Regions from separate parts of the Microbacterium sp. PI-SA-G genome, predicted to be linked through region 2. Evidence: predicted binding sites of a transcription regulator. Region 2 holds the regulator's gene; the other holds the start of a gene.
What was found. Region 2 encodes HrcA, which represses chaperone genes, less so after heat shock. Its sites were predicted from a motif close to TTNGCACTCGNNNNNNNCGAGTGCNAA; they were not measured.
Positions count from the first base shown of each region.

Region 1: a site for HrcA is predicted at 2,646-2,672, ahead of groES (co-chaperone GroES). Genes of this name have one in related genera too.

Region 1 is NZ_CM170103.1:1,367,562-1,372,638, forward strand. It holds gene AC2D10_RS06675 (ABC transporter substrate-binding protein) at 1-1,085, opposite strand, end outside; gene rarD (EamA family transporter RarD) at 1,232-2,164, opposite strand; gene groES (co-chaperone GroES) at 2,264-2,560, opposite strand; gene AC2D10_RS06690 (class I SAM-dependent methyltransferase) at 2,703-3,920, shown strand; gene AC2D10_RS06695 (hypothetical protein) at 3,927-5,077, opposite strand, start outside.
Region 2 is NZ_CM170103.1:272,314-277,390, forward strand. It holds gene lepA (translation elongation factor 4) at 1-382, shown strand, start outside; gene AC2D10_RS01400 (DUF1990 family protein) at 412-864, shown strand; gene AC2D10_RS01405 (DUF1990 domain-containing protein) at 940-1,593, shown strand; gene hemW (radical SAM family heme chaperone HemW) at 1,593-2,843, shown strand; gene hrcA (heat-inducible transcriptional repressor HrcA) at 2,928-3,959, shown strand; gene dnaJ (molecular chaperone DnaJ) at 3,996-5,077, shown strand, end outside.

The sequences.
Region 1 (5,077 bases), 1.1 Mb from region 2:
CCGGTGCCGCCCGAGACCTCGGCCATCGCCGCAGCGATGTCCGCACCCTCGGTGGAGCCTGCCACGAGCGAGGCGAGTGCCACGAGCACGACGGCGTCGTATGCCTCAGCCGCGTACGTGAAGTCCTTGACCTCGGGGTTGCCCTCGCCGGTCCAGTACGTCTGCAGGCGGTCGGTGAAGTCATCCGCGAGCGCGGGACCGGCCTTCGTGCCCTGCGCGCCCTCGAGCGAGACCGACAGCTCGTCGCCGTAGTCCGAGAGGTTTCCGTCGACCAGGTAGAACTTGTCGGCCGTGATGCCGGCGTTCACCAGCAGCGGTGCGAGCGTCTTGAACTGGTCGAACGAGACGATCGCGACGGCGTCGGGGTTCTGTGCCTTGATGGACTCGACCTGAGCGTCGAACTGCGCGTCGCCGACGTTGAACGACACGGCCTCGACGACCTCGCCGCCGGTGCCCTCGAACGTGGTGGTGATGGCGTCGTTCAGACCGGTGCCGTAGGCGTCGTTCTGGTAGATGATGCCGAGCGTCTTCGCGCCGTCCTCGGCGATCAGGTTGCCGAGCACCTCGCCCTGGAGCAGGTCGCTCGGGGCGGTGCGGAAGTACAGGCCCTCGTCGTCCCACGCGGTGAAGTCGGGCGACGTGTTCGAGGCCGAGATCTGGAGGATGCCGGCGCTGACGTTTCCGTCGAGGATCAGCTTGGAGACACCGGATGCCGCGGCTCCGACGATGGCCGTGACGCCCGCGCCCTGGAGCTTGGTGATGGAGGTCTCGTACGCCTTGGTGTCGGTGTCGCCCTCGTCCTCAGCGGTGAGGTCGATGGTGACGCCCGCGGCGGCCTCGTTGATCTCCTGAACGGCGAGTCCGACGCCCGATTCCATGGGCGGTCCGAGGAACGCGAGCGAACCGGTCTGCGGCAGGAGCGAACCCAGCTTCAGCGTCAGGTCGGCTGCGGGCTTGTCTCCACCGCCTTCCGAAGGCTCGGCGGCCGGCGTGCTGCTGCAGCCCGCGATGACCAGAGCGGATGCGCTGAGCAGCGCCATCCCTGCGAAGACCTTCGCGGTGCGCGAACCCTTCAGTGCGTTCATTGGTGCTCCCTTGCTTAACAGAACGTGGATCGTGACCACGGTTCGGGTGCTCTAACCCTAGGCCGTTCAGCCCGTTCACAGGTGTCGCAAGTATTTCGGTGCGTTAACGATCCGACACCGAATGCCATCCCGGGTGCGTCCCAGGTTCAGGGGGCCTGGGCGACCGGAGTTCTGCGGCCACGACGGGCGGCGAGCAGCAGGTCGATGACGAACACGCCGATGGCGATCCACACGATGATGAAGCCGATCCAGCGCTCGATCGGCATCGGCTCGTGCAGCAGGGCGACGCCGATGATGAACTGCATCACCGGGGTGATGAACTGGATCATGCCGATCACGGTGAGGTGGATGCGGCGGGCGCCGGCGGCGAACAGCAGCAGCGGCACCGCGGTGGCCACGCCCGCGAACGCCAGCAGCACCGCGTGCCAGGTGCCGTGGGCACCCAGGGTGATGCCCACGGGCGTCGACGCCACGATGACCAGCTGCACGATCGCGATCGGGATCAGCCAGAACGACTCGAGCGTGAGTCCGCTGACGGCGTCGACCGCGGGGCCGATCTTCTTCTTGATGAGGCCGTACAGCCCGAACGAGGCGGTGAGCGACAGCGCGATCCACGGGAAGGCGCGGTAGCCCACGACGATGACGACCACGGCGAGCGCGGCGATCGCGATCGCGGCCCACTGCAGGCGCCGAATGCGCTCCTTCAGCACGAAGACACCCAGCAGCACGGTGGTGATCGGGTTGATGAAGTACCCGAGGCTGGTCTCCACCACGTGACCGGTGAGTGTGCCGATCAGGAAGACCTGCCAGTTGACGTAGATCAGCAGCCCGGCCAGCGCCGTCCACGCGAGCAGCTTCGGGTCGCGGATGATCGCGCGCAGCGCGCCCCAGCCGCGCATGACCGTGAGCAGCGCCAGGCAGAAGACGAAGGAGAGCAGCACACGCCAGGCCACGACCTCCCACGGACCCGTCGGCACGAGCAGCAGGAAGTAGAGCGGCAGCACTCCCCAGAGCAGATACGCTCCCCCGGCGTAGGCGACTCCGGCGGTCTGAGTGGCGCGGGTCGTCTCGGGGATCACCGCACAACCCTACGCCCGCGGGCGGCGGCGACCGGACACGCAGGAAGGGCCCGGATGCACGAAGCATCCGGGCCCTTCCGAGAACCTGAGTTCAGGGGATCAGCGAACCACGACCGCGAGAACGTCGCGAGCCGACAGGACGAGGAACTCGTCTGCGCCGAACTTGATCTCGGTGCCGCCGTACTTGCTGTACAGGACACGGTCGCCCACGGCGACGTCGATCGGAACGCGGTTGCCGTTGTCGTCGATGCGGCCGGGGCCGACAGCCACGACCTCGCCCTCCTGGGGCTTCTCCTTGGCGGTGTCGGGGATGACCAGTCCACTCGCGGTGGTCTGCTCTGCCTCGACCTGCTGGATGACGATGCGGTCTTCGAGCGGCTTGATGGAAACCGACACGGTCTACCTCTTCTTTCTTGACGCTGACACGAAAGACTTGTTCGCACTCTCAACCCGAGAGTGCTAATCCAGTCTATGCGTTCGGCTGGCACTCATGCAATGCGAGTGCCAGCCGGCGGCACCCGCGCCCTAGGCTGGACGCGTGGAGATGACCGAGCTGCGCGCCCTGCTGACCCCCGACGGCCTGGCGCTGCTCGACGGTCTCGATCCGATCGAGTCGACCGCCGAGGTCGCGCACGCCGTCTCGCGGCTGCGGGCTGCAGGACACTCCCCCGAGCTGGTCACCGCGGTGGTCGGGCAGGCCACGCTGCGGGCACGCGCCACGGCGAAGTTCGGCCCCTTCGGGGGGCGGATGCTGTTCACCCGCGCCGGCCTCGAGCAGGCCACGCGTCTCGGGGTCGCCGCACGCCACGCACAGCGCATCCGCCAGGCCGGCATCACGAGCGTCGCCGATCTGGGCTGCGGCATCGGCGGCGACGCCCTGGCGTTCGCGGGTGCCGGACTCGGCGTGCTCGCGGTCGACGCCGACGAGGTCACGGCCGCCCTCGCCGCGTACAACCTCGCCCCGTTCGCGCAGACCGACGCGGGTGAGGCGAGCGTCGTCGTGCAGCACGGCACCGCCGAAGAGACCGACATCAGCGGGTTCGGCGCGGTGTGGATGGACCCGGCCCGCCGCACCGCCGGTCACAGCGAGACCCGCCGCGTCTCGGCCGACGACTACTCCCCCTCGCTGGACTGGGCGTTCGATCTCGCGTCACGCATCCCGACCGGCATCAAGCTCGGCCCCGCCCACGACCGCGACGCGCTGCCGACCGATGCCGAGGCGCAGTGGGTCAGCGCCGACGGCAGCGTGGTGGAGCTCGTGGTCTGGACGCGAGAGCTCGCCCGCGACGGCGTGCGTCGCTCGGCACTGGTGATCCGCGGCGAGCGCTCGCACGAGATGACCTCCGGCGCTGACACCGAAGACGCGCCGGTGCGGCCGCTCGGCGCCTTCGTGCACGAGCCCGACGGCGCGGTGATCCGCGCGCGCCTGATCGGCGATGTCGCCCGCAGCCTCGACGCCGGCATGCTCGATCCGAAGATCGCCTATCTGACCTCGGATGCCGCGCTGACGAGTCCGTTCGTGCAGTCGTTCCGCGTGCGCGAGACGCTGACCGTGAACCCGAAGGCGATCAACGCGGCGTTGAAGGCGGGCGGCATCGGCACGCTCGAGATCAAGAAGCGCGGTGTCGACATCGATCCGGCCGCGTTCCGCAAGAAGCTGACGCTGCGCGGCGACGCGTCGGCGACCCTGATCCTCGCGCGCGTCGGTTCGCAGCGTGTGGCGATCCTCGCCGACCGGGTGCCGGCGGCCGCGTAGTCCGGCTCAGTCGCCCGGGGCGGTGCCGGACGAGACCTCGATCGGGTCGCCCTGCTCGCCGCCGACCTCGACACGATCGCCGTACTCCTGGTACGTCTCGCCCGAGGTCAGGTTCGCCGGATCCAACTCGCGGGCCACCACGAGGTACGGCATCTGGTTCACCGTGTAGGCCACCTGGAGGCTCCATGCCTCCGATCCGCCGGCACCGTCGTCGACGAACACCAGCGTGCTGATGCCGCTGTCGACCGCATCCTCGCTCCGCGCGCACTGCGAGTGCTCCTCGACCGCATCGACGACGAGGCAGCGCTCGACGCCGTCGTCCAGAAAACGATCGATCAGCCAGACCGGCTCGTCGCGGAACGAGCCGACGATCTGAAGCGAGGCGGTCTCGTCGTCCTCCAGAAGCTCTTCCGCGCGTTCGCGTTCCTCACCCGAGAACTGATTCAGCTGCCCGCTGGACTGCGTCCACCGCTGGATCGACACCAACGGCTCACCGTTCGTGGCGAAGAGCAGGAAGGCGTTCACGTTCACGGCCTCGACCGTGTCGGACTCCTCCGTCGCGGTGGTCATCGCCATCACCGAGGCCGCGAGCGAGAACGACGTCACGTCAGCGCGCGGCTGGCACTGCCGCCCGGACTGGTCGGCCACATCGAGGACCAGGCAGGCGTCGACGCCGTCGTTCTGGGTGCCGTACCAGACGAGTGCGTCTCCCTCCTGCCCGATCGGGCGGATGGAACCCTCGTCGTACGGGCCCTTCTCGTACAACTCGAGTCGGCGCTGCTGCTGCTCCTCCGTCAGGGTGATGGCGTTCGGGTCCTGCCCGAACAGCGCCCAGCCCACTCCGACGCCGACGGCGAGCAGCAGAACGGATGCTGCGGCCACGGCCAGTCCGTAGCGGCGGGGCATCGCCCATGCCCCGCGCCGACGGGCCGCTCGCTGCCGCTTCTGGGGCGCCAGCGGCTCGGCGTCCTGATCGGGGTCCTGCTCCGATGCCCGATCCGGCGTCGAATCCTCGGGAAACAGATCCGCGAATGTCGTGTCGGTTCTCACCCGGTCGGGCACGGCCGTCACGAGGGTCGGCTCGTCAGGAGCGGCGGCAGGCCTGGGGGCCGGGGCCGGGGCGGGGGCGGGGGCGGGTGCCGGCGCGGGGCGCTCCA
Region 2 (5,077 bases):
GGAGGCGGACCTCGTGAAGGTCGACATCCTTCTGCAGGGCGAGAAGGTCGACGCGTTCAGCTCGATCGTGCACCGGGAGAAGGCGTACGCCTACGGCACGATGATGGCCGAGCGTCTGCGCAAGCTCATTCCGCGCCAGCAGTTCGAGGTGCCGATCCAGGCCGCCATCGGCGCGCGGATCATCGCTCGCGAAACCATCCGCGCCATCCGCAAGGACGTGCTCGCCAAGTGCTACGGCGGTGACATCACCCGTAAGCGCAAGCTGCTCGAGAAGCAGAAAGAGGGCAAGAAGCGCATGAAGATGGTCGGTCGAGTCGAGGTCCCGCAGGAGGCGTTCATCGCTGCACTGTCGGGTGACGTCGACGGCAAGGACAAGAAGTAGCGATGTCCCACCCGGCGTATGAGCGGGGGATGACGCGTCATCCTCTTTCTCATGTGCCGGCGGGGCTGCGCGGTGCCGAGACATCGATCCCGGTGCCACCGGCTGCGCGCGACGCGGTCGCTTCGCTCGTGAGCTCCTGGGAGTTCAAACGCCGCGCGGGATTCGAGACGCCTACCGACGCGCCCACTCCCGACGCGGAAGGAGTGCTGGCGACGCGTCTGCTCGGCATCCGGTTCGCCGAGCCGGTCCGCGTCGTGTGGGCCGACGGGTCGGGCTTCGGGTACGAGACCCGACCGGGGCATCCGCTCTACGGCGAAGAATCCTTCGTGCTCGATGACCGCGGCGTGTTCACCGCCCGGTCCGTCTCCCGCCCGGCCGGCTGGTTCTGGCGCCTGGGTACGCCGGCATTGCGGATGCTGCAGCGATCGGTGTTCCGTCGGTACATCCGCATCGTCCGGGCCGAGATCGCCGCCGTCCGCTGATCTGCGTGCACATCTCCCTGCATGTCGCACGCCGGGCGGTGTTCACTCAGGGAACCCCCGGGTAGGCTGGAACTCATGCGGCGCGGGACTTTCCGAGACGACACGGTGAATTATGCGGCCGTGGGTGCGACCCATGCCCCCGACCTGATGCAGTACCCGCCGGAGCGCAGCATCCCGGCCGAGGACTCCTGGCGGATCGGCAGTGGGCTCGAGCGTTTTCAGACGGCGGGCGAGGCTCTGCTCTCGTGGACGGCGCAGCGCGCCGCCGGGCTCAGCATCGAAGACGTGCGTCCGGCCCCCGGACCGGCCTACGCCGGCGTCAGCTTCGACGCCGAGGGCAACCCGATCGCGCCGAGCAAGCACGACGTCGAGCCGCGCTACGACGCGGAGGGGACCCCGTTCGTCGGACCCGGCATGACGCTGCACCTGCGCGGACGCGTCGGCGGCATGCGCGCCGACGCCGAACTGCGCGTGATCTCGGTCACGGAGGAGACGCGCCGCATCGGCTTCGTGCTGGGCACCGTCAGCGGCTCGGTCGTCACCGGTGAGGAGTCTTTCGACATCGACTGGCGCGAGGACAACGACGAGGTCTGGTTCACCGTCCGCGCCTTCGACGCTCCGAACTCGGTGCTGTACCGTGCGATCCCTCCGCTGGTGAAGCGTCGGCGGCGTGAGCTCTTCGCGCGGTACCTCCGCGCCATCTCTCCGTTGTACGCGACCCCCGTCTGATGGCGGGACCGCTCCCTCTCGGCGATCCGGCCCCCACTGACGGCCGCCTTCCCGGCGATCTGCCGATCGACACGGCCGTGCCCTTCTCGGCATACCTGCACATCCCGTTCTGCCGCGTCCGCTGCGGCTACTGCGACTTCAACACGTACACCTCGAGTGAACTGCGCGGTGCGAAGCAGGAGGACTACGCCTCCACCCTGCTCGACGAGATCTCGCTCGCGAAGCGGGTGCTCGGCGATGCCGGAGCGCTGCGCCCGATGGACACGGTCTTCTTCGGCGGCGGGACGCCGACCCTGTTGCCCGCCGGGGATCTGGCGCGGATGCTCGATGCCGCCGTCTCGGCGTTCGGACTCGCCGACGGGGCCGAGGTCACCGTCGAGGCGAACCCCGACACGGTGACGCCGGAGGTCGCGCGCATTCTGGCGGATGCCGGTGTGACGCGTCTCTCGGTGGGCATGCAGTCGGCGGTGCCTCACGTGCTCGCGGCGTTGGATCGCACGCACCAGCCCGAGAACGTGCTGACGGCCGTCGCGGCGGCGAAGGACGCCGGTCTCGCCGTCAGCGTCGACCTGATCTACGGCGCTCCGGGGGAGTCGCTGTCGGACTGGGAGGCGTCGCTCGACGCCGCATTGGCGCTGGAGTCCGATCACATCTCGGCCTACGCCCTGATCATCGAGGACGGCACGAAACTCGCCCGTCAGATCCGCCGCGGCGAGGTGCCGACGCCCGACGACGACCTGCAGGCCGACATGTACGAGCTCGCCGACGCGCGCCTGGGCGCCGCCGGATTCGAGTGGTACGAGGTCAGCAACTGGGCGCGTCCGTCGACGGCCGCGAGAACGGACGGCACCGGACGTGCGGACAACCGCTCCCGGCACAACCTGGCCTACTGGCGGGGGAGTGACTGGTGGGGCTTCGGTCCCGGGGCACACAGCCACGTCGCCGGTCTCCGCTGGTGGAACGTGAAGCATCCTGCCGCGTACGCCCAGCGTCTCGCGGCATCCGAATCACCGGCGGCGGGAACCGAGCGCCCGGATCCGCGGGCGCGCATGCTCGAGCAGGTGCTCCTGCTCAGCCGTCTCGCGGAGGGTATCGCCGTCGCCGATCTGCCGGCCGGAAACCGCGCGCGAGTGGCCGGTCTGATCGCCGACGGGCTGGTCGACCCGGTCTCCGCGATCCGCGGCCGCGTGACGCTGACGCTGCGCGGCCGTCTGCTCGCCGACGCCGTGGTGCGAGAGCTGACCGACTGACGTCGCCCCGCATCGGCGGTTCGTCGGCGGCGCGGGGTAGAATTGGCACTCTGAGTATCCGAGTGCCAGCGGAAGGGGAAGTCGATGGTCACCGAACGAGGACTCCAGGTTCTCCGCGCGATCGTGCAGGACTACGTCGAGACCCACGAACCCGTCGGCAGCCGTTCCATCGTCGACCGCCACCACTTCGGTGTCTCGGCCGCGACGATCCGCAACGACATGGCGCTCCTCGAAGACGAGGAGCTGATCGCCGCACCCCACACGTCGTCTGGCCGCGTGCCGACTGACAAGGGCTACCGCGTGTTCGTCAATCACCTCGCGCAGCTGCGGCCGCTGTCGACCGCGCAGCGCTCGGCGATCGAGTCCTTCCTCGGCACGCCGGCCGACCTCGACGACCTGATGGTCCGCACCGTGCGCGTGCTGACGCAGCTCACCGGTCAGGTCGCCCTCGCGCAGTACCCGTCGTTCGCCCGCGCGCATGTGACGCACGTCGAGCTCGTCGGGCTCGCCCCCAATCGCCTGTTGATCGTGCTGGTGACCGACGCCGGCGGCGTCTCGCAGCGCATCGCTCCGCTTCCCGTCGATCTCGATGAGAACGACCTGGTCCTGCTGCGCGCGCGGCTGTCGGCGCTGATCACCGGACAGGCGATCAGCGCGGCCTCCGACCGCCTGCAGGAACTGCTGGCAGGAGAGCTGACGCCCGACGACCGGGCGCTGCACTCGCTCGCCGCCGTCGTGATGGACGAACTGGGCGAGTTCCGGCAGGAGCGCCTGGTGATGGCGGGCGCGGCGACACTCGCACGGCGTGAACAGGATTTCCGCGGCAGCATCCACCCACTCCTCGAGGCGATCGAGGAGCAGGTGACGCTGCTGCGGCTGATGAGCGAGATGGTGACCGACGAGCACGGGCTCGCCGCGAGCATCGGCACCGAGAACGCGTCGTTCGGCCTGGGCGAGGCGTCGATCGTCACCAGCAACTACGCCGCTCCCAGCGGGATGGCACGAGTCGGCGTGATGGGCCCCACCCGGATGGACTACCCGAGCAACCTCGCTGCGGCGCGGGCCGTGGCCCGATACCTCACGCGGATGCTCGACGAAGACGAGGCGAGCCGCTGACGCGGCTCGCGATGAGACACACGCAGGAAGGCGATTGTGGCGGACCACTATGAAGTTCTCGGGGTGTCCCGAGACGCGTCGATCGACGAGATCAAGAAGGCGTACCGACGTCTGGCACGGCAGCTGCACCCGGATGTGAACCCGGGTGAGGATGCCGCCGAGAAGTTCAAGCTCGTGACGCACGCGTACGACGTGCTCAGCGACGACGAGTCGCGCCGTCGCTACGACATGGGCGGCGGTGACGGCGCTGCAGGCAACTTCGGCGGCAACTTCGGCGGGTTCGGCGACATCTTCGAGACGTTCTTCGGCGCCGCCCAGGGCGGCGGCCGCGGCGGTCGACCGCGTTCGCGCCGCGAGCGCGGTCAGGACGCGCTGGTTCGGGTGACGCTCGACCTCGGCGACGTCGTGTTCGGGGCGCATCGCGACATCGAAGTCGACACCGCGGTGCTCTGCGAGACGTGTCAGGGCTCGTGCTGCCAGGAGGGCACCTCTCCGGTGACCTGCGACATCTGCGGCGGCTCCGGTCACGTGCAGCGCCAGGTGCGTAGCCTGCTGGGCAACGTCGTCACCTCGCAGCCCTGCGGCACCTGCGAGGGCTACGGCACGACGATCCCGTTCCCGTGCGGCACCTGCGGCGGTCAGGGCCGCGTGCGTTCGCGCCGGACCGTCTCGCTCGACATCCCGGCCGGCGTCGAGACCGGCCTGCGTCTGCAGCTGCCCGGTTCGGGTGAGGTCGGCAAGGCAGGCGGTCCCCACGGAGACCTGTACGTCGAGGTCACCGTCAACCCGCACCCCGCCTTCAGCCGCGACGGCGACGATCTGCTCGCGACGCTCGAGGTGTCGATGACCGACGCGATCCTCGGCACCGAGACCGAGATCGAAGGACTCGACGGTTCTGTCGACCTGGAGATCCGTCCCGGCGTGCAATCGGGTGACGTGCTCACGATCAAGGGGCGCGGCATCACTCCGCTGCGCGGTACTCAGCGAGGCGACCTGCGCGTCGGCGTGCAGGTGGTGACGCCGACCAAGCTCGACTCGGCGCAGCGGGCCCTGATCGAGGACTTCGCCAAGAAGTCCAAGACGCCGGGACCGCAGCTGTCGCAGTTCCAGCAGGGACT